4 regions of the Peribacillus sp. N1 genome follow, and region 1 is predicted to be linked to each of the others. Evidence: riboswitches for the same ligand, from Rfam matches in the RefSeq annotation. Region 1 holds a riboswitch; each other region holds the start of a gene.
The links. Region 1 has a riboswitch for S-adenosylmethionine ahead of ACYP5M_RS19325 (methionine biosynthesis PLP-dependent protein). Riboswitches for the same ligand answer to the same signal wherever they lie in the genome.

Region 1 (7,667 bases):
CGGGATAAATCCTGATGTGTCAATGACTGCATCCCACTGTCTCCCTTTCAACATTTCCAGGTCCCCGTCGCGGTCCCCTTTTAACTGTTCTATTTCGGGAAAGACATAAGGATCGCTTCCACGATTAAAAAGTGTGACATCATGCCCTTTCCCTATCGCAGCTTTTGCTAAATACCGGCCTAAAAACCGTGTACCGCCCAATAGTAAAATGTTCATAAGATCTCCTCCTCTTTAACGATATTCCATAAAGCATACGCAATACCCTTTCCAAACATTAATAATACTTGCAACTTTTCTTTGATTTTCCCTTTCGGAAAAACTGGCAATATCCTAATCTTTTGAACTTTATTCTTTTTCGCTATAATGAAATGGAAAGAGAGAAAGAAGGTGGAACCGATGCTTGAAAATCTTAAACAAAAATTCCCGAACGCTCTTACCAATAAAAAGGATACTGATGATATTTCTGATTATGTTTGGTTCGAAGAATCCAGAAGTATACTTGGCATTCCCCGTTCAGAAATCACAGCCGAGGAAATCCGTTTATTGGAACTGCTTTTTGCTCCTTCCATAAACCCAAAGAACCTCAATGCACATCCAGACTCATCATGGAAAAATTTTTTATCCGAATCGAATGCACCATTGCCTTTAACGAGCTGGGAGAATGTTCGATTCCTTCATTTCAAGCTGACTCATGCTGATTTTTCCAACTCCGATTTTGAAGAGGCCTTCCTCGCTTTCGTTCCATCTGACGCAGCTATTATCTGGGAAAATGAAACGGCAGGAGTCTTAATTGAAACGGACAAGGATGAACCATTATCAAATAAAGAACTAATCGCCATTTCTTCCACGCTTGAGAGTGATTTTTATGTAAAGACCCGTATGTTCACGGGGCGCTTTCATCCTGTAAATCAAGACCTTCACCATCACTGGGCCCAGGAGAAAAGGTGTTTTGATTTGGCACAGGTGCATCTGCCGGATCTAAAGGTGACTGATTTGGCAGATATCATCCCTCATTCATTAATAAATGATCCATCCTTTAAGAATGCAAAGTGGTATATCAATCAAATTCTTGGCAAGACCAAGCAGGATACTGAGCTTATCAAAACAGTTAAAACGTATATTGAATGTAATTCCAATGCCACCTATGCCGCCAAACAGCTTTATATACATCGGAACAGCTTACAATACCGAATCGATAAATTCTCTGAAAGAACTGGTCTCGATATTAGAAACTTCCGTCATGCCCTTACTGCGTACTTGATTTTTCTTCTGAATGATTAATTTCCATTACAAAGAGGTAATATCATCCTTTTTTGTGCAATGTGCCCATACTTTTTTCTAAACCGATAGCTTAGACTATAGCTAATTGGTACAAGTAATCAGGAGTTTAAAAGGGGGATTTTTCATGGCAGAGTTAGTGTTAGATCATATATTCAAGATTTATGATAAAAAGGTGACGGCTGTTAAAGACTTCAACCTTCGTGTTGCCGATAAGGAATTCATCGTTTTTGTGGGACCTTCCGGTTGCGGCAAATCAACGACATTAAGGATGATTGCCGGACTGGAGGACATTTCCCAAGGGGATTTATACATAGACGGCAAGCGAGTCAATGATGTCCCTCCTAAAGATCGTGATATTGCGATGGTTTTCCAGAACTATGCCTTATATCCTCATATGACCGTATTTGACAATATGGCATTCGGATTAAAGCTCAGGAAAACGCCAAAAGCGGAAATCAAGCAAAGGGTCAATGAAGCGGCAAGGATTCTCGGACTTGAAGAGCTGCTAAACAGGAAACCTAAAGCGCTTTCAGGTGGTCAGCGCCAGCGTGTGGCTCTCGGCCGTGCAATTGTAAGGGACGCAAAAGTTTTCTTGATGGATGAGCCATTATCCAATCTCGACGCAAAGCTGCGGGTTCAAATGCGTGCCGAAATTGCAAAATTGCATAAACGGCTCGACACTACAACGATATATGTCACGCATGACCAAACAGAGGCAATGACCATGGCGACACGCCTTGTTGTAATGAAAGATGGTATCATCCAACAGGTTGGTGCTCCAAAGGACGTTTATGAGAAACCAATAAATGTTTTCGTCGGCGGCTTTATCGGATCGCCTGCCATGAACTTCTTTACCGGAACATTAAAAGAAGGCACAATTAAAATAGGCGAACAAACGCTTGAAATACCTGAATTGAAAATGAAAATGCTGCGTGATCAAGGATATGCCGGAAAAGATGTTATCCTTGGAATCCGTCCGGAGGATTTCCATAATGAAGGAGCTTACTTCACGAAGTCCCCTAACACTACATTCACGACCCAAATTGATGTAGCCGAACTCATGGGCGCGGAGATTATGCTCTACTCCACATTAGAGGGGCAGGACTTCGTTGCACGGGTCGATGCCAAGAATATTATTCAGGCAGGGGAAAAGATCGATCTTGCCCTCGACATGAATAAAGCACACTTTTTTGATAAAGGGACTGAACATCGCATTTTAGTTGAAGAAGATGAACAGATGCAGGAAAGCATGAAGTTATCTGCCAATTAAACGTAAAAAGACCCATTCATAATGGGTCTTTTTACGTTTATTCAAATTCATTCCTGGACCAATACCACTTCATCATGTCCGCATTCCGGGCATTTCATGAGATGCGGGCATTGGCCTTTTTGAAGGGATTGAGGGTATCCGTCGTTTTCTTTAAGTATGTCGATATCCATGTAAGCACTGTAATCATCCGCGTAGTCCATGAATTTCCCTTTATCCTCAAGATCACTGCCGCATTCCGGGCATTTCACATGAATTTTTCTCAGACCGTTGCAAAGCGGGCATATAGACATTGTTTTTCCTCCTGTTCCCGATACTTATGATTTCAGTATTTGTAGATTCCATTATTTTAACACATGGAAACACCCTCCCTAATACCAGAGGGAGGGCACTACTAATTATTTATTAACCATGTTTGCAGGATCGACCCATGCTTTGAATTCATCTTCCGTCAGGAACTCCAATTTCAACGCCGCTTCTTTTAACGTAGAGTTGTCCTTGAATGCCGTTTTGGCGATCTTGGCTGCTTTTTCATAACCGATATGCGGGTTCAATGCTGTCACCAACATAAGGGAACGTTCTACATTTTCTTTGATTTTATCTTCATTTGCAGTGATGCCTACCGCACAATTGTCGTTGAATGAATGAATGCCTTCCGTCAATAATTTGACCGTCTGCAGGAAGTTATAGATGATGACTGGTTTGAATACATTCAATTCAAAGTTACCTTGACTTGCTGCAAAGCCAATTGTAGCATCGTTACCAACGATTTGTGTTGCAATCATGGTAAGCGCTTCACTTTGTGTTGGATTGACTTTACCTGGCATGATGGAGCTGCCCGGTTCGTTTTCCGGAATGGCTATTTCGCCGATTCCGCTTCTTGGTCCACTTGCAAGCCATCTGACATCGTTCGCAATTTTCATTAAATCCGCCGCCAATGCTTTCAAAGCACCGTGTGCGTAGACGATTTCGTTATGGCTAGTCAATGCATGGAACTTATTATCAGATGTGACAAAAGGGTATCCTGTATCTGCTGCAATTTGTTTGGCAGAGAGTCCCGGGAATTCTTTTTTTGTATTGATTCCGGTTCCTACAGCCGTTCCGCCTAGAGCAAGGTTCAATAATTTTTGGCTGCTTTCTTCAATCATCGCTAGATCCTTATCGAGCATCGCTTTCCAACCGGAAATTTCTTGTCCTAATGTTAATGGAGTAGCATCTTGAAGATGTGTCCGGCCAATTTTCACTACATCCCAAAATTCTTTTTCTTTTGTATCGAATGTATCACGAAGGGCTTTGATGGCAGGGACCAATTTTTCAGCGACTTCCATAAAGGCTGCAATATGCATGGCGGTCGGGAAAGTATCATTTGAGCTTTGCGCCTTGTTAACATCATCATTCGGGTGAAGGGTTTCAGATTCACCATTTTCTTTTAACCACTCATTCCCTTTGTTAGCGACCACTTCGTTCACGTTCATATTACTTTGCGTGCCGCTTCCCGTTTGCCAAACTACAAGCGGGAAATGTTCATCAAGCGTACCTTCAAGGATTTCCCCGCAAATCTTGACGATGGCATTCTTTTTAACTTCGGAAAGATCACCAAGATCATAGTTCACCTTTGCCGCAGCTTGTTTAACGTATGCAAATGCACGAACTAATTCAATCGGCATTTTTTCGTTACCTATTTTGAAATTGTTACGGCTTCTCTCAGTTTGTGCTCCCCAATATTTATCAGCAGGAACTTTCACTTCACCCATCGTATCTCGTTCGATTCTGTATTCCATGTGTTCTCCTCCTATGTTTGCACTATTCATTGAAGACCTTTTGCATATGAAATGAATAATGTCGGATTATTCTTTCTCTCCATACATTGTACAAACTTTATTATTTTAAAGCAAAAATATCCCGCTGACCCTTTCCATGTTTTCTGAAAAATCCAAGTTCCATTCATGTTTATATGAAAATTCAATTATTCTTTTTAGACACATAAAGTGTAGACACCGCTAGGCTCCAATTGACCTGGTCATGAACATCAAAGCATTATCACTCCCAAAATGTCCTTGACAGTATTTTGTATATATAGTAAATTCAAAAGAAATTGAATAATCTAAACTCTTATCGAGAGAGGTAGAGGGAATGGCCCGATGACACCTCAGCAACCTTCATTTGTTTCAAACCAATGAAAAGGTGCTAATTCCACAAGTTTGTGAACTTGGAAGATAAGAAGAATGACTCGTCCCTACTTAATCAAAGTCTTCTTCTTAAAGAAGACTTTTTTTTATTTTATATAACTCAAAGGAGCAGTGAAAACCATGTACAAATCTGAAACATATCTTGCTCAATTAGGAAATCGCAGCGAAACGGCGACAGGAACAGTCAATCCGCCGGTATACTTTTCAACAGCTTTTCGTCACGAAGGAATTGGCCAATCGACGGGATTCGACTACACAAGGACTGGTAACCCTACACGCCAGCTATTGGAGCGATCCATCGCCGATCTGGAAAAAGGAGACCAAGGTTATGCCTGCAGTTCAGGAATGGCCGCCATCTCCACTATTCTTGCCCTTTTTAAATCCGGGGATGCATGGATTGTCAGCGAAGATCTTTATGGCGGTACATATCGTCTGTTAGAACAAGGTTTTAAAAAATGGGGATTGCAGTGTGACTATGTAAACACTTGTTGTTTGGAGGATATCGAAAAAGCCATCACTCCTCACACGAAAGCCATCTTCATCGAAACTCCCACTAACCCCCTTATGCAGCAAACGGACATTAGCGCCGTTGCGGCATTGGCCAAACGATATAATTTATTGTTAATCGTTGATAACACTTTTTACACGCCTCTTATTCAACAACCCATCGTGCTTGGAGCGGATATTGTGATTCATAGTGCAACCAAGTATCTCGGTGGTCATAATGATGTGCTCGCGGGACTGATCGTTGCTAGCGGCGCTGAATTATGTGATGCACTTGCCTTCCATCATAATGGTACTGGAGCTGTCTTGAGCCCATTTGATTCTTGGCTGTTGATGCGCGGAATGAAAACCCTGGCATTGCGGATGGAGCGTCATGAAAAGAATGCTAAGATACTTGTAGATTACTTATCGGAGCATGATTGTGTCACTGATGTATTGTATCCCGGCAGAGGCGGCATGATTTCTTTCCGCATCATTGATGAAGCGGCGGTCAACCCATTTTTACAATCGCTCTCATTAATTTCCTTTGCAGAAAGCCTTGGAGGGGTTGAAAGCTTCATCACCTATCCTGCCACACAAACACATGCCGATATACCGCTTGAAGTCAGAACGGCAAATGGGGTTTGTAATCGCCTGCTTCGCTTCTCCGTTGGCATCGAGGATAGCGATGATTTGATTGGCGACCTGCAGCAAGCATTCGCACATGTAAAAAGGGAGGCACTACGATGACAGGTCATGATTTTAGCTTTGAAACGAAATTACTTCATAATCAACATAAATTCGATCCGGCAACGGGCGGTGTGAGCGTCCCCATTCAGCATGCATCGACGTTCCATCAATCGGATATCGATCAATTCGGCAAATATGACTACAGCAGAAGCGGGAACCCAACTCGCGAGGCACTTGAAGATATCATTGCCGATTTAGAGGAAGGCACTCACGGCTTTGCCTTTTCATCAGGTATGGCTGCCATTTCAACAGCCTTCCTGCTATTGTCTGCCGGAGACCATATCGTCATTTCCGAAGATGTGTATGGCGGAACGTTCAGGATGGTCACAAGCGTATTGACCCGTTTCAATATTGAGCATACCTTCGTTGACATGACGGACCTTGAAAGCGTCAAAGCGGCCGTTCAGCCAAATACCAGGGCCATATACATTGAAACGCCTTCAAATCCGTTACTTAAAGTGACCGATATTCAAGCTGTATGTGATATTGCAAAAAAAGCCGGTGCCTTAAGTTTTGTTGATAATACATTCTTGACGCCCGCATTGCAAAAACCGCTGAATCTGGGCGCTGATGTTGTCCTTCATAGCGCGACGAAGTTTTTATCCGGACATAGTGATGTGGTAGCTGGGCTTGCGGTCGTGAAAGATCCGGAATTGGCGGCAAGACTCGGTTCGCTCCAAAACTCCTTTGGAGCGGTCCTTGGTGTCCAAGATGCCTGGCTTGTAATGAGAGGTTTAAAAACCTTGTCAGTTAGAATGGAACATTCACAAAAAGGGGCAGAAAAGATTGCAGCCTACTTAAAAGATCAGCCCTTGGTGAAAAAAGTGTATTATCCCGGCCTAGCCGATCATCCACAGCACGCCATCCAGAAAGGCCAGTCACTTGGAGCAGGGGCGGTCCTATCTTTTGAATTGGAAAGTGAGGAAATCTTCCGTTCCTTCGTGAACACTGTCGAGCTCCCTGTATTTGCCGTAAGCCTGGGAGCGGTCGAATCCATATTATCTTACCCGGCCAAAATGTCCCATGCTGCCATGCCTGATGATGAAAGGGAAAAGCGGGGCATCACGAACAGCTTGCTCCGCCTCTCTGTCGGACTTGAAAATCCGGACGATATAATCAAGGACTTCGATGCGGCCCTCGTCAATATTGCCAAAGGGGAAGCAATTGCTGCAAAATGAATAAAGGATGGGTGCCTCATAAATTATGGGCACCCTTTTTCCTTGCATCATTATTAACTCTTTTTCTTCCCAGTCATAAAAAAGGCCATCGATTTCCCGATGGCCTGACTCTCAATTCTTCATATTATATTTATCCAGGAAGCGATCCACCCGTCCTCCTTTTTCAGCAAACTTCTGCTTTCCTGTATAATAAGGGTGCGTATCCGAGCTGATTTCCACTTTTAATAATGGATATGTTTGTCCGTCTTCCCAAACGATCGTTTCATTGGACGTCTTCGTGGAGCCTGTCAAAAATTTATACCCACTGTTGGTATCCATGAATACCACTTGTTGATAATCGGGATGAATTTCTTGTTTCACTATTATCACCTCATCGTCAGTATAGGCATATCTTAAACGTAATGATTACTATTATCAATAATTATGCTTGAAGGTACCAAAAGTCGGTACCCTCATTATAGTTTAATCTTGATGATTCACCCTTATTCAATTGTGTTCAACCAGCCATGCCTTTATGCG
Region 2 (7,667 bases), on a different contig from region 1:
ATGCTCGGCCAAAGTGATACTGTCATTGCAGGCGGAGCGGAATCCATGAGCCTTTTGCCAATGATGGGCCATGTAACACGTCCGAACGCGAGACTTGCGGAAACGGCACCGGAATATTATATGGGTATGGGCCACACTGCTGAAGCCGTTGCAAAAAAATACGGCATTTCCCGTGACGATCAAGATGCATTTTCTGTTCGTAGTCATCAAAAGGCGGCGAAGGCCATTGCAGAAGGAAAGTTTTCGGATGAGATCGTGCCGGTTGACGTAACCCTTCGTTCAGTGGGACCAGATCTTAAGTTAAAGGAAAAAACATTTACATTTACACAGGATGAGGGCGTTCGTCCAGGCACCACTGCTGAAGTGCTAAAAAAACTAAGACCTGCATTCTCTGTTACAGGCTCCGTAACAGCAGGGAATTCCTCACAAACGAGTGATGGTGCAGCCGCGGTCATGGTCATGGATGGGGAAAAGGCCTCTTCATTAGGGATGAAACCGATGGGTAAGTTCCGTTCCTTTGCTGTAGCGGGAGTACCGCCAGAAATCATGGGTATCGGACCGATTGCAGCCATTCCTAAAGCTTTGAAGCTAGCGGGTCTTGAGTTATCGGATATTGGTTTATTTGAATTGAATGAAGCCTTTGCTTCCCAATCCATTCAAATCATTCGTGAGCTCGGTTTGAATGAAGAGATTGTCAATGTAAATGGCGGAGCCATCGCCTTAGGCCATCCACTAGGATGTTCGGGGGCAAAACTGACATTAAGCCTGCTACATGAAATGAAGCGCAGAAACCAACAGTTCGGAGTCGTGACAATGTGTATTGGCGGCGGAATGGGTGCTGCTGGAGTATTTGAATTATTGGCTTAATCCCCCCTCCCGGAAGCTGTCATGCTTCCGGCGGATTTACTATCTTAAATACTTAGGAGGAAATAACATGTCCAATCAAACTACAGATAACCTCATTAAAGGCGGAGCCTTTTTAGTAGAAGATATTACGTATGATCAAGTGTTTACACCGGAAGATTATTCTGATGAGCATAAAATGATCGCCAAAACTACCGAGGATTTCGTAGAGAATGAAATTCTGCCGCAGGTTGAACATTTAGAAAACCATGAATTTGACCGTTCCGTTAAATTACTGAAGCATGCAGGTGAAATCGGTTTACTTGGTGCTGACGTTCCTGAGGAATACAGCGGACTGGGTCTTGATAAAATCAGTTCGGCATTGATCACAGAAAAAATGGCACTTTCAGGCGGCTTTGGAATTACGCATGGTGCACATGTAGGTATCGGATCTTTGCCGATCGTATTATTCGGGAATGAAGAACAAAAGAAAAAATACCTCCCTTTACTGGCAACGGGTGAGAAGATTGCTGCGTATGCCTTAACGGAACCAAGCTCAGGTTCAGATGCCTTGGGAGCAAAAACGACAGCGAAATTGAATGCCGAAGGAACACACTATATTTTAAATGGTGAAAAACAATGGATTACAAATGCAGGTTTTGCAGATGTCTTCTGTGTATACGCCAAAATCGACGGCGAACAATTCTCCGCTTTCATAGTTGAGCGTGATTATGATGGCGTATCAACTGGTGCTGAAGAGAAGAAAATGGGAATCAAAAGCTCATCTACACGTACATTAATCCTTGAAGATGTACATGTGCCAGTCGAAAACCTTTTGGGTGTAGCCGGAAAAGGACATGTCATCGCTTTCAATATCCTGAATATCGGCCGTTATAAATTAGGTGTCGGTGCTGTCGGCGGATCTAAACGTGCCCTTGAGATTACAGCAGCTTATACGAATCAACGTCAACAGTTCAAAACGAAAATTTCCGATTTTAACTTGACGAAAGAAAAACTTGCAACAATGGCATCCAAAATTTATGCAGCAGAAAGCTCTGTATACCGTACCGTTGGCCTTTATGAACAAAGACAAAGCAAATTGACGGATGAGCAAGTGAAAGATGGGAAATCAATGGCTGCTGCAATCGCTGAATATGCCATTGAGTGTTCATTGAATAAATTCTTCGCTTCCGAAGTGTTGGATTATGTTACGGACGAAGGCGTACAGCTTCATGGTGGCTATGGTTTCATGCAGGAGTATGAAATTGAAAAAGCATATCGTGATTCCCGGATTAACCGGATCTTTGAAGGTACAAATGAAATCAATCGATTGCTTGTCCCTGGAACTTTCCTGAAGAAAGCACTTAAAGGGGAATTGCCGCTTCTTCAAAAGGCTCAAAGCCTACAAGAGGAATTAATGATGATGATGCCGGAAGAACCTGGTGATGAGCCATTGGCACAAGAAAAAATGCTTGTTAGAAATGCTAAGAAAATCGGGATTCTGGCAGCTGGCCTTGCTGCACAGAAATACGGCAAAACTCTTGATCAAGAACAAGAAATCCTCTCCAACATTGCTGATATCGCATCCCTTGCCTATGCAGCGGAATCCGTGGTATTGCGTACGGAAAAAGCAATAGCAGCTACAGGTTTGGAGAAGAACAAACAAAAAGTGCTTTACACAGAAATCTTCGTTCAGGAAGCTTTCAATGAAATAGAACAGCACGCAAAGGAAACGTTAATCGCAGTGGAAACAGGCGATACTCTTCGCATCATGCTTGCGTCGCTCCGTAAGCTGACAAGGCATAATCCGATCAATGTCATTGCGAAAAAACGTGAAGCTTCCGTCAAGGTAATCGAAGCTGAAAAATATGCTCTTTAAGAAATGAATCAAAGTCAGTAAAGGGAATGCCCGAGAAGGCATTCCCTTATTTCCTTTGATGAAATCGCATTGGAAAATCAAAAGACAATTCGTTGTATTGCGTGATGAAAACGGGTATTCTATTGATAGGTGGTGAAATGATGGGCTTAACATTATATTGGTACCCAAAATGCGGCACATGCCGTAACGCGAAGAAGTGGCTTGATAATCATGAACTGCAGTATGAAGCAATCCATATAGCGGAAAATCCGCCTTCGCGAACAGAAATAGAACAACTATATAAAATCAGCAATTTGGAGTTGAAGAAGTTTTTCAATACTAGCGGTCAAAAATATCGGGAGCTTGGCTTAAAGGATAAGCTGAAAGAAGCTTCTGAAGCAGAGATGCTTGATATATTGTCCACAGATGGCATGCTTCTGAAAAGGCCGATTGTTACGGATGGCACCAAAGTGACGGTAGGTTTCAAAGAGGAGCAATTCGAACAGGTTTGGAACTGAAAATTTCTCGAAATATTTGGTTAATTCCTTACTTAAACAAACAATCTACCTTATAATGGAATAGATAAAATAAGATGTACATATGGAGGGTTAATAATGACAACAACACCAAAAGAACTTCGTTACACAAAAGAACATGAATGGGTCAAAACGGAAGATGGAACAGTGCGCATTGGAATTACAGCTTTCGCACAGTCCGAGCTTGGGGACATCGTATTCGTTGAGCTTCCGGAAATCGGCGATGAATTGAAAGCGAACGAACCATTCGGAAGTGTTGAATCCGTTAAGACCGTTTCTGAGCTTTATGCACCTATCAGTGGCAAGGTTGTTGAAGTAAACGAAGATTTAAGTGACAACCCTGAATATGTAAATGAGTCTCCTTATGAAAAGGCATGGATGGTTGTGCTTGAACCATCTAATAGCAGTGATATTGAAAGCCTGATGAGCGCTGAAGAGTATGAGAGTTTAATCAACGGTTAAAAAAAGGAGAGGGGGGACTGAAAAGGCCTGCTCTCTTTTTCATTTTGTACCGTGGCAGTTGCACACATAATTCGTGAGATGGAGTGATGACATGGAGTGGGGCGAATTCGATAAAGTGATCATTGTAGAAGGCAGTTCCGATAGAAGAAAAGTTGCCTCCGTTTTAAATGAAGATGTGGAAATAAGATGTACGAATGGGACCATATCATTAACTAAGCTGGATGAATTAGTGGATGAATTGATGGACCGTGATGTTTATCTCCTTTTTGACGCAGATGAATCAGGAGAAAAGCTGCGGAAGCAGTTCCGAAGGGAAATGCCTGAGGCGAACCACCTGTATATTAATAAAATGTACAAAGAAGTGGAAAGCTCACCCGAACATCATATCGCAACTGTGCTTCTATCTGCCAATATGAATGTGAAAATGAAATTTTTAAGTCAAAGGGTGAACGACTAATTGATGCAGGAATGGAAAGAAGAAGAGTGTAAGCTTGCTGTTGAACATGGGGAAACCTTTTGCTTATATTTATATACCCCTTTATGCGGCACTTGTCAGGTTGCCTCCAAGATGCTGACGATATCCTTGGAGCTATTCCCGGAATTGAAGGCAGGCAAAATGAATATGAATTATGTCCAAGCAATTGCCGAATCATATGAAATTGAAAGTGTTCCATGTTTATTGTTTTTCAAAGAAGGACGGCTGCACAAAAAAATATATGCCTTTCAATCCGTTCCTTATTTGTACGGATTGCTTAAGGAAATCAGCTAAGAAACCAATCGGAACCGTGGTTGGTTTCTTTGTTGCGGACATATGAATGTTAGATGAAATTAAACAAAGAATATTCTAACAATTCATTGACTGATTTAATCTAAAATGCTATATTTTGAATTAAGTAACAGCAGAATTTAATAGTTCTTATCAAGAGTGGCGGAGGGACTGGCCCGACGAAGCCCGGCAACCGGTATAAATTTTTATATACGGTGCTAATTCCAGCAGAGTGTTGGCTCTGGTAGATGAGGTGTATTCTTGAAACCTCTTCTTATTGAAGTGGTTTTTTTGTTTATAAAAGGCCAGACATCATATAATTCCAACTAAATCCATAGAAAAAGGTGAAATCATATGTCAGGGAAAAAATTGCGTTTCGAAACATTGAGTGTTCATGGCGGTCTGCAAGCTGATGAAACAGGTGCACGTGCAGTTCCTATCTACCAAAGCAATGCATACTTGTTCAAGGACACCGACCATGCAGCGAATTTATTTGGCCTAAAGGAGAATGGCTATATATATTCACGACTCCATAATCCCACGATCAGCGTTTTTGAGGAAAGAATGGCCTTATTGGAAGGCGGAATCGGCGGATTGGCAACAGCAAGCGGAATGGCTGCCATCTCACTTTCAATCCTGAATATTGCCGCTGCAGGGGATGAGATTGTTTCAGCATCTACATTATATGGCGGTACGTATAACCTTTTTGAAAATACTCTTCCTAAATACGGGATTAAAGTGAAGTTCGTTTCTCCTGATGACCCTGAAAATTTCAAAAGGGCGATTACGCCAAGAACTAAAGCCATTTTTGCTGAAACCATCGGAAATCCAAGTTTGAGGGTGCTTGATATTGAAGCGGTAGCGAAAATCGCCCATGATGCCGGAATACCTTTAATCATTGATAATACCTTTGCGACACCGTATCTATGCAGACCAATTGATTTTGGAGCGGATATTGTCATCCATTCCGCTACAAAATGGCTTCTGGGAAATGGAACTACGCTTGGCGGTGTCATCGTGGATGGAGGGAAATTCGATTGGAACTCGCCAAATTACCCTGGCTTCACAGAGCCTGACCCAAGTTACGACAATCTGGTATACGCCGAGGCAGTTGGACCTGCCGCATTCATAACGAAAGCCCGAGTCCAGTTACTCCGTGATTTAGGACCTGCGCTAAGTGCCCAAAGTGCATTCCAGTTTACGCTGGGACTTGAAACGCTGCATGTAAGGATGAAAGAGCATCTATCAAACACCAAGTCTGTCATTAAATATTTAAAAAACCATCCTGCGGTGACTTGGGTTTCACATCCTGGTGATGAGGATCATCCCGATAAAGCCCTTGCGGAAAAATATTTGCCAAAGGGAGCTGGATCTGTTGTGACTTTTGGGATACAAGGTAATCGAGAAGCTGGGGCAAAACTTATCAATTCGGTGGAATTATGGTCCCATGTAGCGAATGTTGGGGATGCGAAGAGCTTGATCATCCACCCAGCCAGTACGACCCATCAACAATTGAATGAGGCAGGTCTTGCGAAAGCGGGTGTGAGTGCCGACCAAGTCCGTTTATCGATTGGGATTGAAAATGTAGAGGATTTAATAGAAGATTTGGAGCAGGCAATTGAAAAAGCGACGAATATAGTCTCCTTGACATCCAAAACGGTTTAAGTAAAGTTTCTGTATGCTTGTACTAGAAATATTATACATTGCGCTCCTTTTTTATCTATGATAAAATTTCTCCATACTAAAGAACTTAATGATGTACAAATATTCTATATATTAGCTCTTATCAAGAGAGGTGGAGGGATGTGCCCGATGAAACCCGGCAACCGACAAGGAGATTTCCTTGGAAAGGTGCCAATTCACACAAAGTTTAATCACTTTGGAAGATGAGAGGAAGGCCTGTTTCTTCACCTGCCTTTCTGCTCATGCAGAAAGGTTTTTTCTGTTTTAATTGGGTAAACTTTTACATGATATGAGAAACAGACTAATAATGTAGAGAAATCAACTAAGTTCATAGGTTTTATTGGATAAAAGAGGTGAGGGTTAATGATTACATTGACGAAAGTCAGTAAGCTGTTCCGAATAGGAAAAGGAAACAGTGAGACAATCAAGGCTGTAAATAATGTGAATGTTGAAATAAATAAAGGCGAGATTTTCGGTATCATCGGTTACAGTGGAGCGGGGAAAAGTACTTTGATCAGAATGCTCAATGGATTGGAAACACCAACAGAGGGATCTGTTGTAGTTGCTGAGAAGGAAATTTCAAAAATTAAAGGGGCTCAGCTCCGCAAGGCCCGTCAAGAAATCAGCATGATTTTCCAACATTTCAATTTATTATGGTCGAGGACCGTTCAGGAGAATATATCTTTCCCATTGGAAATTGCAGGAGTTTCTAAACCTGAGCGAACCAAGCGTGTGAACGAATTGATCAAGTTAGTAGGATTGGAAGGCAGGGAAAAGGCCTATCCATCACAATTAAGCGGAGGGCAAAAGCAAAGGGTGGGAATAGCCAGGGCTCTGGCAAATGACCCTAAAGTGCTGCTGTGTGATGAAGCGACTTCTGCCTTGGATCCGCAGACTACCGACTCCATACTCGAATTGCTTGTTGACATCAATCAGCGTTTGGGGTTGACGATCGTCTTGATAACACATGAAATGCATGTGATCCGCAAAATCTGCCATCGCGTCGCCGTGATGGAAAGTGGGCAAGTTGTTGAACAGGGACCTGTCCTGGATGTTTTCAAGAACCCTAAAGAACAAATGACGAAGCGTTTCGTGCAACAGGTAACGGAACCGGAAGAAACGAAAGAAACGATGGACCATTTGCTCGAACGCTATCCTGCAGGCAAAGTGATTCAATTGACCTTTGTAGGCGATCATGCCGAAAGCCCGTTGATCACCAAGCTTGTACGTAACTTCGAGTTGGATGTCAATATCGTTCAAGGTAAGATATCCCAAACAAGAAGCGGTTCATATGGAACATTGTTTATCCATCTTGATGGCACTGAGGATGAAATGCTCCGCGCAATCGAATTCATTAAAGCACAGCAGGTAGGCGTGGAGGTGATTACTCATGCTTGAAGAATTATTGCCGAATGTTGATTGGGAAGACATTATTGAAGCTACGAGGGAAACGCTTTACATGACAAGCGTCTCTGTAGTGGCAACCTTTTTTATAGGCATAATATTAGGATTGATCCTG
Region 3 (7,667 bases), on a different contig from region 1:
TCCTCGGGAAAGGTTGGGGAGGGGTGGAGTACACCATGTTGCCTTTCGGGTGGATAATGAAGAAGAACTTAGAAAATGGATAGAAAAAATTAGTGAATCAAAATTCGTGAACTCTGGATATGTGGACCGCTTTTATTTTCGTTCACTTTATTTTAGGGAGCCGAATGGAATATTATTTGAACTAGCTACTGATGGACCTGGATTTGCAGTTGATGAAGCAGAGCAGCACCTAGGTGAGAACCTTGCCCTGCCGCCATTTTTAGAATCAAAAAGAAAAGATATTGAATCGAATTTAAAACCACTGAATACAAAATCAACTAATTAATCAAGGGGAAAGGAAGGAATCGGCATGCAAAAGCAAAATGCAGGAATACATCATATAACCGCAATTGTAGGCAATCCTCAAGAGAATTTGGATTTTTATGCTGGAGTGCTGGGAATGCGTATGGTGAAGAAAACCGTTAATTTTGATGATCCAGGCACCTATCATTTATATTTCGGAGATGAATCAGGTTCACCGGGCACTATCATCACTTTCTTTCCTTGGCCTGGGGCATACCGAGGGACAATTGGCTCCGGACAAGTGGGGATAACAACATATGCCATTCCGGAAGGTTCATTGGGCTTCTGGGAAACGCGCTTGGGTAAATTTAATATTGACTTTGAAAAGATCTCACGCTTCGGCGAGGATTATCTGGGATTTCAGGACCCACATGGATTGCAACTTGAACTGGTTGAGCGTAAAGAAGGTAAAAATAGCGAGTGGTCATTCGGCGGTGTACCAGCTGATAAGGCAATCAAGGGATTCGGCGGTGCTGTATTATTGACGTCTAAACCGATCAAAACGATGGAACTTTTAGAGGAAGTGATGGGTTTGCAAAAGATGGGGGAAGAGGGCGATTTCATTCGCTTCAAATCCACATCGGACATCGGAAATTTGATAGATGTTAAAAAAACGGTTTTGCCAAATGGGAAAATCGGAGTGGGAACTGTTCATCATCTTGCATGGCGTGCAAGCGATAATGAAGATCATAAAGAATGGAGGGAACATATCGCAAACCATGGCTATGGCGTGACACCCTTTAAAGACCGCCAATACTTCGATGCCATTTATTTCAGGGAAGATGGAGGCATACTCTTTGAAGTTGCCACAGATCCACCTGGCTTTGCTCATGATGAAACGAAGGAAACGATGGGTAGTAAATTAATGCTGCCGCCATGGCTTGAAGAAAAAAGGGAAATTATGGAGAAAACGTTACTGCCGGCAGTGCCGAGGGTACTAGAGGAGGATAAATGATGAAGCATATTTTTCAAAAAGGAAGTAATCCAGATGCACCGTTGCTTTTGCTTTTACATGGCACTGGGGGAACGGAAACGGATCTTTTGCCATTATCGGAGATGGTTTCACCGGGATCATCCGTACTCAGCGTACGGGGAAATGTACTTGAAAACGGAATGCCCCGTTATTTCCGCCGGCTGGCTGAAGGAGTTTTTGATGAAGAAGATTTGATTTTCCGTACGAAGGAGCTTTATGACTTCTTGGAATCAGCGTCCGGACAATATGACTTCGATCGTGACAGAGTGGTGGCATTAGGTTATTCTAATGGTGCAAACATAGCAGCAAGTTTGATGTTCCATTTCGAAGGGGCATTAAAAGGAGCGATTCTTCATCATCCAATGGTGCCTAGACGCGGGATTGCTTTGCCGTCCCTATCGGATATACCTGTATTCATTGCTGCAGGTAAAAACGATCCGATATGCCCCGCAGCAGAAACTGATGAACTTAATCGGATTTTACTGCAAGCGGGTGCTGCGGTGGACGTTCACTGGGAAAATTACGGTCATCAGTTAACACGTACAGAGGTTGATGCAGCAAGTTCATGGTTTCAAAAGAACTTTTTATAAGAATGAGAGGGATGAAGATGATTTCAGTAAATCCTGAAAGTCTTACAGAACGGGAAAATTATAAGTTTTTGACTGGAAGCATCATACCGAGACCAATAGCCCTGGTCACGACACAATCCGAAACCGGTACAATCAATATAGCGCCGTTCAGTTTTTTTAACATAGTCAGTTCCAATCCTCCGATGATTTCCATTTCTGTTCAACGGAAAGAAGGAGTTTTTAAGGACACGGCCCGAAATGCAATTCAAACAGGTGAATTCGTTGTTCATATCACTGATGAAGACAATGTTGCTGATGCAAATCGAACGGCCAAGGAACTCCCGTCTGACGAAAGTGAATTGGGTCTTACCAATTTCACTCAGGCTGTTAGTGATAAGGTGTCGGTACCAGGATTGCAAGAAGCGAAGGTACGCTTTGAATGCACATTGGAGCATGCGATACCTTTGGCAGGTTCCAAGAATAAACCTGGTTGTGATTTATTGATAGGGAAAATAGTCTGCTATCATATAGAGCAGGAGATTTACCATAATGGCCGAATTGACCAGAAGCGGCTAAAACCAGTAGCAAGATTAGCGGGTCATACTTATACAAAACTAGGAGAATTATTTGAAATTGAAAGACCTTAAGGAATATAAGAAAAATGGCGTCATCTTTTAAGGTGTCGTCATTTTTTAAAAATTATTCCCGGTTAGCATTATTTACAATTCTATAATGTAAGCGACTGTTCCAAAAACAAGTTCATATCTATGCCAAAGGTGCGTTGATCGTTTGGATTTTAAAGGAAGTCTTTACAAACCGAAACAAAACTTGACAATTTTTTCATAGATTGATAAAGTTATAAAAAAATAATTTCTTATCCAGAGAGGTGGAGGGACTGGCCCTATGAAACCTCAGCAACAGGTCTGCAATGACACTGTGCTAATTCCAGGGGGTGAAACCTTGATAGATAAGACCGTACGTGTTTATTTGTCAGTAACGCACTCTTTTTTAGAGTGCGTTTTCGTTTTTTCTGGATGCAAGATAAAGGAGAGTAAGAATGGAGAACAAAAGGAAGCATGATTTTCAAAGGAAAATGCAGGCACGGCATATAATAATGCTATCGCTTGGCGGGGTGATTGGAACAGGTTTATTCTTAAGTTCGGGTTATACGATTCAACAGGCAGGCCCGTTTGGCACCATCCTTTCGTATCTGATTGGGGCATTAGTGGTTTATCTAGTCATGCTATGTCTAGGGGAACTGGCAGTACATATGCCCGAGACAGGTGCGTTTCATAGCTACTCAGCTAAATACATAGGTCCTGGGACAGGGTATACAGTAGCCTGGTTGTATTGGCTAACTTGGACAGTTGCACTTGGTTCGGAATTCACGGCTGCAGGATTGTTGATGCAGAGATGGTTTCCATCAATCAATGTCTGGATATGGAGTGCACTATTTGCCATATTGGTTTTGGCATTAAATGCGTGGACCGTTAAATTTTTCGCTGAATCCGAATTCTGGTTTGCGTCTATAAAGGTATTTGCCATTGTGATTTTCATTATTTTGGGAGCAGCGGCAATGCTAGGTTTCATTCCAATAATTCATTCACAATCCGCTCCGTTATTCTCCAATTTTACAAGTGAAGGTTTATTTCCGAATGGTGCTTTTGCCATTATAATGACGATGCTTGCGGTGAATTTCGCATTCTCTGGAACTGAATTAATTGGAATTGCAGCTGGAGAAACTGTGAATCCAGAAAAAACGATACCAAAGGCAATCCGTATGACATTATGGAGATTGATTATCTTTTTTGTAGGAACCATCGTTGTATTATCCGCATTATTGCCTATTTCGGATGCAAGCGTATTAGAAAGCCCCTTTGTGGCAGTTCTTGAACGGATTGGTGTGCCATATGCAGCGGATATTATGAACTTTGTTATATTAACTGCCATTTTGTCTGCTGCAAACTCAGGACTGTATGCGGCATCCAGAATGCTTTGGTCACTTGCAGATAAGGAAACTATATCACCAATATTTGCAAAATTGACAAAACGGGGAGTTCCGATAAATGCAGTCCTTTTCAGTATGTTGGGCGGCTGCTTAGCCCTGTTTTCGAGTATTATTGCACCGGATACTGTTTACATAGTGCTTGTATCCATTTCTGGACTAGCCGTTGTTGTAGTTTGGATGAGTATTAGCATGTCGCAATTTCTATTTCGCAGACGATATATAAACGAAGGAAATTCAGTAAATGACTTAGCTTATCGAACGCCATTATATCCACTCGTACCAATCGTTTCTTTTATGCTATGCCTAGCTTCTTGCATAGGAATTGCATTTGATCCTACACAACGAATTGCACTATATTGTGGCATTCCATTTATTTTGTTTTGCTATGGAAGTTATTATCTGACACAAAACCATAAAGAAAAGAGGAGTAGATCATGAACATTAAAACTAACCCAATTGACGCTATTTTACGAGATCATTCAGTCATGATTTTAGACGGAGCTTTAGCTACAGAGCTAGAGAGGCATGGATGTGATTTGGACGACCCGCTCTGGTCTGCACGTGTATTACTTGAAAATCCAGAAGTGATTTATCAAGTGCATTCTGACTATTTTCGTGCTGGAGCGGATTGTGCGATTACGGCTAGCTACCAAGCCACTGTTGAAGGTTTCGCCCTCCGCGGAATACAAGAAAAAGAGGCTTTGGAGCTAATCAGGAAAACGGTTTTACTCGCAAGAAAAGCAAGAGATGATTTTTGGAAGGAAGAAAATCAAACGCTTAGGCCTAAGCCATTGGTTGCTGCATCTGTTGGGCCTTATGGGGCTTATCTTGCAGATGGTTCAGAGTATGTAGGAAACTATGGTGTTTCGGATGAAACTTTAATTGCATTCCATAGCTCACGAATATCAGCGTTGATTGAAGCTGGAGCTGACCTTTTAGCATTTGAAACGATTCCTTCCCTGCAAGAAGCAAAAGTATTATATTCATTATTGAAGGATTATCCAGAAGTGTATGCTTGGCTATCCTTTTCATTGAAAAATGAAAAAGCGATAAGTGATGGTACTTCACTCGAGGAGTGTACAAGATTGTTTGGGGACAGTGAGCAAATTGCAGCAATTGGCATCAACTGTGCGCCAGTTTCAAGTATCACGGAAGCCATCCAGGTGCTGCGTGCAAACACGGATAAACCAATCATTGTTTATCCGAATTCAGGTGAAACATATAATCCGGAAACTAAAACATGGCATGGGCAAGAATCATGTAACAGGCTCGACCTGAAATCTGAAGAATGGCAACATGCAGGGGCGCGTTTAATTGGAGGATGCTGCAGAACGGCACCACATCATATTGAAGACATTTCAAGAAAGTGGCGACCTTCCGTGGTGGTATCCTCCTAGCCCTTGTACTGTTTTAAAGTATGTATGATATAGACCCTAACTAAAGGAACAGGAAGCGTCATAATCGGGCGGTTCCTGTTCTTTTTGAATTCATTATTCAAATTCGAGTTATCATATCTCTTAGGCTGAAAAAGAAACCGCTTCAAAAACAGGAATAGGAGAAATTAAATCATAATATTTGTGTGCTTGGGAAAACTAAACAAACAATGAATAGAAAGGAGAGAAATGAGTATGAGCCGTGGTAAAAATTTTAATCACAAAGAAAAAGGCCATCCGGGAAATTTACCTAATAATAGAATTAGCGAAGAGAAGGAACACAGCCGGCAGTATGAACAAATCGAGGATATTGTCACACATGAAGCTTTTAAAAATCGGGAAAAAGAAGACGAGATGCCTTAAATATTTCATGTATATACGGGGGGAAAACCATGAGCTTTTGCTATGGTTTTTTCTTTCATTACTAATAAATCAGGAGGGGAACAGATATCTATCATACCTTGTTGGAAAAGGAAGTAAGCTAAATAATAAGCCGACTTTCTTCTATATAAATAATAAAACTTAAATTTCTCAGCTTGGCGCATCACGCATCATTAGTATTAGTCTTAAGTCACTAAGAAGGAAGTATAACCTGCATTGTCATCCAGAAATAATTAAGGGTAACGTCTAAAAAGGGCGAACTTAATTAATCGGAACCGGCTACCCTAACTGGTTAAAACCCTGGAATTTTTTACAGTTTTAGATATAAATCATGCCAGGTACATCGTGAATATTATAAGTACCTGATGAAGTACGGTTCGTTCCCCATATACAAGTCTTAAGCCCAATTTCTGCTATGTTTCATTTTGTTTATCGCGATTTATTTCCACTTCTCGTTTTGCTCTAATAAAAGCGATAAATTGAATCGTCTCCTCTTCAGAAAGAGAGATTCCATCAACGGCTAGCTCCATATTTGGTAAATCCGTTAATTCCATGACTTGAGGTGACTCTGTGGTAATATCTTTAGCTGGATGATCTACCCGACCTAGAATGTAATCAGTGGATGTATCATATAGGCCTGCCAATAAATTAATCGTTTCTAATGAAGGGCGGCGGTGGCCCGATTCATAACCTGCATAGGTACTCTTGGCGATTCCAAGTCTGTCAGCGGTATATTGTAAAGACCATCTTTTGGCCTTCCTTAATGATGTCAATCTATTTAAAATCATTCTTATTACTCTCCTTTTATATAAATCCATTATAACATCAAATTGAAATAAGTGTACGCGTAATGAATAATTTTAGCTTGATTTCACTATGAAACATGACTATAATAACATGTGGTGTACGCGTAACATGTACATTTGCAGCGAAACATCCTTTTCTGAAATGATAAGAATGATTGTGAAACAGGGAGGCTATATAGGGGGTAGTATATTGGAGAAGTTGAAGTCAAAAATCAAGAAGTTGATGTTGATTACTACAGGTGGTACAATTGCATCGTTAGAAGGAAAAAATGGACTTGTTCCAGAGATGAAAGCTGACGACATTTTAGGTCACCTACCGGGATTGGATTTACTATGCAAGATTGATAGTAAGCCTTTGATGAATATTGATAGTACAAATATGCAGCCGGAAGATTGGACAGAAATGGCACAATCCATCCATGAGCACTACCATGATTACGATGGCTTTGTGATTACCCATGGAACAGATACAATGGCTTACACTTCAGCTGCGCTCTCATATATGTTACAAGATTTAGGGAAACCAATCGTCATTACAGGTTCTCAGATCCCAATTGCCTTTAAAAAGACAGATGCCAAAAGAAATATCTCTGATGCAATTCGGTTTGCTTGTGAAGATATTGGAGGAGTATATGTTGTTTTTGATGGTAGAGTCATCCAGGGCACGAGAGCCATTAAATTGAGAACGAAAAGCTATGATTCATTTGAAAGTATTAACTATCCTTATATTGCTACCATATTCAAAGATAAAATTGAGTATCTAAAGCCAGTTCATTCACCAAAGAATAAGGAAGCTAAGTTAGATGCTTCCCTATGTACTGATGTTGCTTTGGTTAAGCTGCATCCCGGTATTAAGCCTGAATTCTTTGATTTCCTGAAAAATCAATGTCGGGGAATCGTAATTGAAAGTTATGGAAGCGGTGGTATTCCCTTTCAAGGAAGAAATATTTTAGAAAAATTGAATGAGTTAGTACAATGCGGAATATCCGTAGTCATTACTACCCAATGTTTAGAAGAAGGGGAAGATATGGATATTTACGAAGTTGGACGAAAAGTGAACAAGAATGTCATCATTCGTTCCAGAAATATGAATACAGAAGCCATCATTCCGAAGTTGATGTGGATTTTAGCCAAGACACGGGATCCTAAAAAAGT
Region 4 (7,667 bases), on a different contig from region 1:
ATGTACCCGATTCCTTCATTTGCCGCAACCATCTCTGCACCAACAATGGCCATAAATGAGGATCCCATCGCCAATTTTGCTCCAGTGAAGATATATGGGAGGGACGCAGGTATAATGACATGGAACATGATTTGTAATTCCGATGCCCCCATACTTCTCGCTGAACGAAGTTTATCTTCTTCTATCGCCAATACACCAGTCATTGTATTGATTACGACAATAAAGAAAGTTGCATACATAATCAGAAAGATTTTCGATTGCTCACCAATTCCAAACCAAAGCATGAATAACGTAATAAATGCCAGGGGGGGGATAAAGCGAACAAAATTGATTATGGGGTCAAATAGTGCTCGGATAACCTGAACGCGCCCTACTAATAACCCAATCGGGATTGCCACGATATTACCTAACGTCCAACCTGTAATGACCCTTAAAAAACTTACCCACATATATAAAAACAGGGAACCATCCTTACTAAGATCGATGGCACCTTGCCAAACGGCTAGGGGACTCGGTAAAAATTGAGGGTCAGAGAAGCTTGCAGCCATGCTCCAAATCAAAAGAACGATAGCCCAGGCGCTCATTCCACTTTTCACTAATTTCTTAAAGAAGGCAGGAACCTTCTTCTTTTTCCAAGGTTGAGATGCCTCTTTTTTTATGATTTCCTGTCCCAATACACTCATGTTTTTATCTCCTATCAATCAAAATGTGCTTGAATGTTTTGATAAAAAAGATTGAATTCTTTATCGGTGAACATTCTTGGATATGGCAAGGGAATATCATATATATCCGTAATTCGGGAGGATGGACCAACAGACATGACACCAATGCGATTACCTAGTAATAATGCTTCCTGAATATCATGTGTTACAAAGATGACCGTTTTATTTGTTTCTTTCCAAATTCGAATCAATTCTTTTTGCATCGTTCTTCGGGTCATTGCATCGAGTGCCCCGAAAGGTTCATCCATTAATAAGATGTCAGGATCATTAGCTAATACCCTTGCTAATTGCACGCGCTGTTTCATCCCTCCAGAAAGCTCTTTAGGGAACTTCCCTTCATGACCCTTTAAGCCAACAAGTTCAATGAAATAAGAAGATTTCTCTTCACGATTCGATTTAGGTGTTTTCTTCATTTTCAATCCGAATTCGACATTTTCCTTAACAGTCAGCCATGGAAATAGAGCTGCATCTGCTTGTTGGAAAACAACACCTCGATTGCTTCCGGTATTGTTTACCTCCTCTCGGTCCACGATAAGTTTCCCGGAAGTTTTTTCAATGAATCCAGCAATCATGCTCAATAAAGTGGACTTTCCGCATCCGCTTGGCCCAAGTAAGATAAAGAACTCACCGCTTTTTATCGTCAAATCTATATTCTCAAGGACGTAATGACTATTTTCATTGAAGGATTTCGATAAATCGGAAATTGAAATCGCAATAGGTGACTTCATTACTTCGTCAATTACTGTACTCATATCACTTCACTCCTTTTAATTGACAGAAAAAACTTTGATGCAGCACATCCTGAACCATGTCATAAACGAGAATATCAACGACAGATATGGCTGCATTTTTCTAGTAAGTGACGGATTCAGGCAATGCTTTTTTTAATGGCTCAAGAGCTAATTTTTCTTTCAATTCATACGAATCTTGTAATATTCCTTTTTCTTCAAGCCATACTCTCATATCCTCGAGGTGAACGGCATCTTCCTTTGTAAATCCTAAAACATAATTTGTTCTTTCTAGATCCTTAAGTGCATCTTCTTCTGGTATTTTCAGCTGTTCGAATGCCAGTTTTGCAGTTTCCCCTTTATGGCCATCCACATAGTCAACTCCTTCAGATAAGGCTTTCAATGCATGTTCAAGAGATTTTGGATTTTTTTCAACAAATGATCTTTTTGCAAGAAGGTAGCTATCAATCGTCACTCCTGCACCAACCAAATTATCAAGTTGATTTACTTCATCAATTTCCTTAAATGTATCTGTAAGTGCACCACTAACCCAAACAGCATCAATATCGCCTTTTTTCATTCCAATAATCGCTTCGTCAGGCGTACTGTATGGAACATATGTGATATCTTTTTCATTGATTTTATTAGCTTCTAAGTATTTAGCCCACACATATTCATAGACAGTTCCTTTTGAAACTCCTAACTTTTTCCCTTTTAAATCACTTGCCGATTCAATATCCCCTTTAACAAGTAGCTGGGTTTCCTTGGAGGAATCCTCTTTCCCTCTTGTAAGTGTTCCTAAAATCACCATATCCCCTTTACCTAACGAGTTTAACAAGGCGTAATCTGCAGCTATTCCAGTATCAGCTTGTTCTGTTAATACAGCATTAACCGTGTCAATTCCCATGGCAAAATTGGTAAGCTTTGCTTCTACGCCGTAATTTGAGAAGTATCCCTGTATCTCTGCCGCCCTGAATTGAAGTGAACCACCTGCTGCAGTATCAATAGCCATCCTTATAACGTCACTGTTAGGTGCACCAGCATCTTCTGAAGGAGATGAGGAACATCCAGCGATAAATAAAATGTTTAACATCGAAATAACAACCAATAAAGACCTCAAATTTTTCATGTTCATATCCCCTATGGCACTTATTTTTTTAAGTTGGCAACACATCTAAAACCCATATGCCCTGTAGAGCTGTCAATCATATTATAAGTACGGGCTGAAATCCTATAACGATTACAATATGATCGATGGCATAGATAGGATCCGCCTTTTATCAGTTTTGCAAAAGGATCGGGATCGAGGACTTCACTTCCATGTTGAATTGAAAATGTATCCTCGCACCATTCCCACACATTCCCCGACATGTTATAAAGGCCAAAATCATTCGGTTCAAATGTATCAACAGGAGCCGTTCCTAAAAATCCGTCTTCTCCCAAATTTTCGTTTGGAAAATTGCCTTGCCAAATATTACAGTGATGCTTTCCCCCTTGGTGCAACTCATCCCCCCAAGGATATTTACGATTTACCACTCCACTGGCAGCAGCATATTCCCATTCCGCTTCTGTCGGAAGTCTTTTTCCAGCCCATCTACAAAACGCTTTGGCATCATTCCATGACACATGGACGACCGGATGGTGAAAGCGATTCACGATTGAGGAATCCGTCCCTTCCGGATGCTTCCAGCAAGCATTTCGAACAGCTATCCACCAAGGTGTTTTTTCGGCTGCCCCCACCATATCCCGTTCCATTCGTTTGTTGACAAACAAGTTAAAAACAAAAGACCATCCATATTTCTCCGCATCTGTTACATAACCGGTATCCTTTATAAAACAATAGAATTGTTCATTTGTTACGGCGTATCGGTCCATGTAAAAGGACTCAATCTTTACTGTTCGTGGTGGATATTCACCATCTTCTCTTGAACTATCTTCATCACTTGATCCTAGTAAAAATTCACCTGCTTGTATCAAAGACATATTATAGAAATCGTTTTTGTTTGTCGGGATCGAATCAAGGTCAGTTTCAATTGAAAGAAAATTCCGTCTTTTTAATACAGTACAGCATGATTTCATATTTGTTGTTTTCATGTTTCCACTCTCCAATGAATCTTCTCCTAGGCACTGCTTATGCCTGTATTATCACAATTTTTTCCGAACAAAAAAGGACACAGAAATGTTGTAATGAACAACAATTCAGTATCCTTTGGTTGACCAATTGGATAATCCAATTTTATTCTCTTTTCTTTATGCAATTTAACAATAAAACATAAATACTCATTAATCAAGTAGGTTTAATTATTTTATTTGTTTTTTTCAGTCTTCCCTACTAATCGTTATTTTAAAAAACCACGTCTAAACCTGATCTAAAAAGTGGTATAAAAAGCCGAATACAGAAAATGATCATGCCAGGAACCGAGTAATAAACGGTATATTCTAAATATTCAACCTCCAGCGCTTGACCTTTATAAAAACTACCTGTATAGTCATAGTTAATTTAATAGACAACTCTTATCCAGAGAGGTGGAGGGACTGGCCCTTTGATGCCTCAGCAACAGACTATTCATGTACTGTGCTAATTCCAGAAGTGTAAAAACTTGAAGATAAGAAGAGTATATAGCTTTGTTGCCAAAACCTCTTCTTATTTTTTAAGAAGAGGTTTTTTATTTTTAAAAGGAAAGAAGGAATGCAACATGTCAATCACATTAACGAAAGCACCATTCAGGGCCGATCACGTCGGAAGTTTATTAAGACCGGAACGTTTACATATTGCCAGAAAGCAATTTAGGGAGGGTACCCTTTCAGCAGAGCGCCTTCGTGAAATTGAAACCGAAGAAATCAAACGGATTGTCGATAAACAAATTGAAGTTGGATTAGAGGCTGTTACGGACGGCGAGTTCAGACGAACATGGTGGCACTTTGACTTCCTCGAACATTTAAATGGCATCGAGGGATATGTGACTGAAAAAGGTCTCACATTCGATGGTGTGGAAACAGAGAGATATAACGTTCGCAATACCGGGAAGGTTTCATTCAATCCTGAACATCCCTTCATTAGTGATTTCATTGAATTGAACAAAATCGTGAACGGTCGTGCCGTTGCTAAGCAAACGATTCCCAGTCCGAATCAGTTATTTGCTGCAGGTATTCATAATGAAGACATCTACCCTGATATTGAAGATTATGCAAATGATATCATCAAGGCGTATCAGCATGCTTTGAAAGCCTTTTATGAAGCAGGTGTGCGTTATCTTCAATTGGATGATGTATATATTGCCAGACTTTCAGCTCCAGATTTCCAGTTCAAAGATGGAAAATATACGAGGGAACAGTTAATTGATCTTGCACTTCGTGTCATTAATGGAGCATTGGAAGGCAAACCAGAAGACCTTGTCGTCACTACCCACCTATGTCGCGGAAACTATCAGTCGACTTGGGCGTTTGAAGGAAGCTATGCCCGTATCGCTCCAACTTTATTGGCAAAAGAAAAAGTGGATGGATTCTTCTTGGAATATGATGATCAACGCTCAGGGGATTTCAAACCATTGGAATACATTCCAAATGGCGGTGCACAGGTTGTACTGGGGGTCGTCACTTCAAAAAATGGGGAAATCGAAGACAAGGAAGCTGTTAAGGCACGCATTAAAGAAGCCTCGCACTTCGTTGCTCTCGAACAATTATGCTTAAGCCCTCAATGCGGCTTCGCCTCCACCCATCACGGCAACAAGCTAACCGAAGAACAGCAATGGGAAAAGCTGAAATTCGTCGTTGATGTAGCAAAAGAAGTGTGGGAATGATTCATCTTTAAATGTAACGTAAAAGCTAGGCATTAGGCAGGCCTAGCTTTTCTTCAAAACAGCTCAATAAAATGTTTTGCCGTTTTGGAAAGATAACGATCTTGTCTAAAAACCAAAGCTATATTCGATTGAATTGAAGAATCGATAATATCCAACACTTTCACTCCTTTTATAATATGAGGTGAAACAGCTGATTTCGGAACAATACTCGCCCCAACTCCAGCTGAAACCAGAGAGAGCAGAACATTTACATCATGGCATTCGCATAAAATATTTGGCTGTATTTCCCGCTTTTTAAATTCCTCGATAATTTCTTCGTAAATCCCTTGTCCTTTTTCCCTATGCACTAAAAGCAATGGGATATTTTCAATATCCTTTAAATGAACCCTACTCTTTGAAGTGAAACTGTCCCAATCCTCAGGTACAACAAAAACATTCGGCACTTGTCCTATGTTCAAAATGGAAAGACCCTTCATCTCGACAGGTAAATGAACAATAGCAAGTTCAATATCCTGATTCTCCAAATAATTACTTATTTCATATGGATCTCCTGCGAATATTTTAAAGGAAACGGAAGGATATTTTTTCTTAAAATCATTAATTTTATCAGGTAAATAAGACATATAGGCAAGTACGGAACCTACTGAAAGGGTACCTTTAATTCCCTCACCCGTTTCCTTCACTTCGAGCAAGGAGTCCTCGAAATATTGCAGCATATTCTTAGCCTTCTCGTAAAGTACCCTCCCAGCTTCGGTCAATTCCATACTTTTACCATTCCTTTTTCGCTCAAGTAAAGTAGTCCCTAATTCTTCTTCCATAAGGCGGAGCTGCTGGCTTAATGGCGGCTGTGACATATTCAATTTTTTTGCTGCACGGGAAACCTGGCCTTCTTCTGCAAGAATAAGAAAATATCGTAATTGTCTAATATCCATTTTGGCACCTCTAATATATATGTAAAGCGTATATAAACTTAATTATATAGATATTTTAAATATGATACAAACAGCAGTAAAATATATTTGTTTACAATATAAAGGGGTGTTCAAAATGGAGAAATTCAAGGATCTAAACAAAAGCTTCATCAATGGGGAATGGATGGAAGGCTCAAGTCAACGCAGATATAATATTTTAAACCCATACAATAATGCCGTGATTTCAAATGTGAGCTTGGCTACATCAAAACAGCTCGAAGAATCATTTGAAATAGCAAAAAATGCTCAAAAAGGTTGGGCAAAAACATCAGCTGAAAAACGTCGTCAGGTCCTGCTTAAAGTTGGTGAATTCCTACAGGAAAACCGGAATGAAATCGTTGAAATGATTTCCCGTGAAACGGGTGGATCGCTTATTAAAGCAAATGTTGAATTTCAGCTTACTATGGAAATAGTCGAAGAATCTACTAACATGGTGGATGAAATATATCAAATGCATGAGGTTCCGTCAGCTATAGATCATAAAGTCAATCATATACATCGACTGCCACTAGGAGTTATTTCTTCAATATCTCCGTTTAACTTTCCGATGAACTTGTCAATGAGAACCATCGCACCAGCCATTGCATTAGGAAATGCAGTCGTTCACAAACCGGACGTTCAAGTTGGATTTGCTGGAGGAATCATCATTGCTGCAGCATTTGAATATGCCGGTCTTCCAAAAGGCGTCTTTAATATGATCCTAACTGACCTGGAAGAAATCGGTGATGGCATGCTGACAAACCCGATCCCCAAATTAATCAGCTTCACAGGTTCTACTCCTGTAGGACAGCACATCGGGGCCATTGCAGGGAAAAACCTAAAACGAGTTGCGCTGGAGCTCGGCGGTAATAATCCTTTCATTGTATTATCTGATGCAGATGTGGACCGTGCCGTTGATGCTGCAATTTTTGGGAAGTACATTCACCAAGGACAGATTTGTATGTGCATTAACCGCATAATCGTGCATAAAGACCTTTACGAAGAATTTACTGCAAAATTCGTTGAACGTGCAAAAGCTCTTCCATTTGGTGACCAATTAGATCCTAAAACAATCATTGGACCACTTGTGAACGAGCGTCAATTAGAAAAGGTACAACAAATCATCGAGGAAACTAAAGCTGCTGGGGTCAATGTAGCACTTGAGGGAGAACGCATTGGCAATGTACTGACACCAACTATTTTCCGGGATGTACAGAACTCGGATAAAATTGCACAAACAGAAATGTTTTCCCCTGTCGTGTCCATCATTCAAACAGAAACAGATGAAGAAGCCATTGATATCGCCAATGACACCATTTATGGTTTAAGCTCGGCTATCTTCACTTCTGATCTGGATAAGGGCGAACGCTTGGGGTTGCAAATCGACAGCGGAATGACACACATCAATGATCAAACCGTTAATGATGGAACGAACATACCATTCGGCGGGAACAAAATGAGTGGTTT

Region 2: another riboswitch for S-adenosylmethionine. It lies ahead of ACYP5M_RS13710 (methionine ABC transporter ATP-binding protein); the one in region 1 lies ahead of ACYP5M_RS19325 (methionine biosynthesis PLP-dependent protein).
Region 3: another riboswitch for S-adenosylmethionine. It lies ahead of mmuP (S-methylmethionine permease); the one in region 1 lies ahead of ACYP5M_RS19325 (methionine biosynthesis PLP-dependent protein).
Region 4: another riboswitch for S-adenosylmethionine. It lies ahead of ACYP5M_RS13010 (5-methyltetrahydropteroyltriglutamate--homocysteine S-methyltransferase); the one in region 1 lies ahead of ACYP5M_RS19325 (methionine biosynthesis PLP-dependent protein).

Annotation. Positions count from the first base shown of each region.
Region 1 covers NZ_BAAHZO010000005.1:162,242-169,908, forward strand. The annotation lists gene ACYP5M_RS19300 (NAD-dependent epimerase/dehydratase family protein) at 1-216, opposite strand, end outside; gene ACYP5M_RS19305 (PucR family transcriptional regulator) at 397-1,281, shown strand; gene ACYP5M_RS19310 (ABC transporter ATP-binding protein) at 1,406-2,551, shown strand; gene ACYP5M_RS19315 (hypothetical protein) at 2,599-2,841, opposite strand; gene fumC (class II fumarate hydratase) at 2,947-4,329, opposite strand; SAM riboswitch class I at 4,658-4,771, shown strand; gene ACYP5M_RS19325 (methionine biosynthesis PLP-dependent protein) at 4,858-5,970, shown strand; gene metC (cystathionine beta-lyase) at 5,967-7,148, shown strand; gene ACYP5M_RS19335 (type B 50S ribosomal protein L31) at 7,260-7,508, opposite strand; gene ACYP5M_RS19340 (ABC transporter ATP-binding protein) at 7,645-7,667, opposite strand, start outside.
Region 2 covers NZ_BAAHZO010000003.1:160,003-167,669, reverse strand. The annotation lists gene ACYP5M_RS13745 (acetyl-CoA C-acetyltransferase) at 1-867, shown strand, start outside; gene ACYP5M_RS13740 (acyl-CoA dehydrogenase family protein) at 935-2,722, shown strand; gene ACYP5M_RS13735 (arsenate reductase family protein) at 2,863-3,219, shown strand; gene gcvH (glycine cleavage system protein GcvH) at 3,316-3,699, shown strand; gene ACYP5M_RS13725 (toprim domain-containing protein) at 3,791-4,156, shown strand; gene ACYP5M_RS13720 (thioredoxin family protein) at 4,160-4,468, shown strand; SAM riboswitch class I at 4,613-4,720, shown strand; gene ACYP5M_RS13715 (O-acetylhomoserine aminocarboxypropyltransferase/cysteine synthase family protein) at 4,820-6,130, shown strand; SAM riboswitch class I at 6,246-6,358, shown strand; gene ACYP5M_RS13710 (methionine ABC transporter ATP-binding protein) at 6,512-7,546, shown strand; gene ACYP5M_RS13705 (methionine ABC transporter permease) at 7,539-7,667, shown strand, end outside.
Region 3 covers NZ_BAAHZO010000001.1:1,095,191-1,102,857, reverse strand. The annotation lists gene ACYP5M_RS05180 (ring-cleaving dioxygenase) at 1-325, shown strand, start outside; gene ACYP5M_RS05175 (ring-cleaving dioxygenase) at 350-1,297, shown strand; gene ACYP5M_RS05170 (alpha/beta hydrolase) at 1,297-1,905, shown strand; gene ACYP5M_RS05165 (flavin reductase family protein) at 1,923-2,531, shown strand; SAM riboswitch class I at 2,756-2,858, shown strand; gene mmuP (S-methylmethionine permease) at 2,942-4,330, shown strand; gene mmuM (homocysteine S-methyltransferase) at 4,327-5,289, shown strand; gene ACYP5M_RS05150 (hypothetical protein) at 5,521-5,688, shown strand; gene ACYP5M_RS05145 (helix-turn-helix domain-containing protein) at 6,120-6,494, opposite strand; gene ACYP5M_RS05140 (asparaginase) at 6,724-7,667, shown strand, end outside.
Region 4 covers NZ_BAAHZO010000003.1:24,502-32,168, forward strand. The annotation lists gene ACYP5M_RS12990 (ABC transporter permease) at 1-683, opposite strand, end outside; gene ACYP5M_RS12995 (ABC transporter ATP-binding protein) at 698-1,474, opposite strand; gene ACYP5M_RS13000 (ABC transporter substrate-binding protein) at 1,575-2,579, opposite strand; gene ACYP5M_RS13005 (formylglycine-generating enzyme family protein) at 2,600-3,544, opposite strand; SAM riboswitch class I at 3,962-4,063, shown strand; gene ACYP5M_RS13010 (5-methyltetrahydropteroyltriglutamate--homocysteine S-methyltransferase) at 4,147-5,250, shown strand; gene ACYP5M_RS13015 (LysR family transcriptional regulator) at 5,304-6,182, opposite strand; gene ACYP5M_RS13020 (aldehyde dehydrogenase family protein) at 6,298-7,667, shown strand, end outside.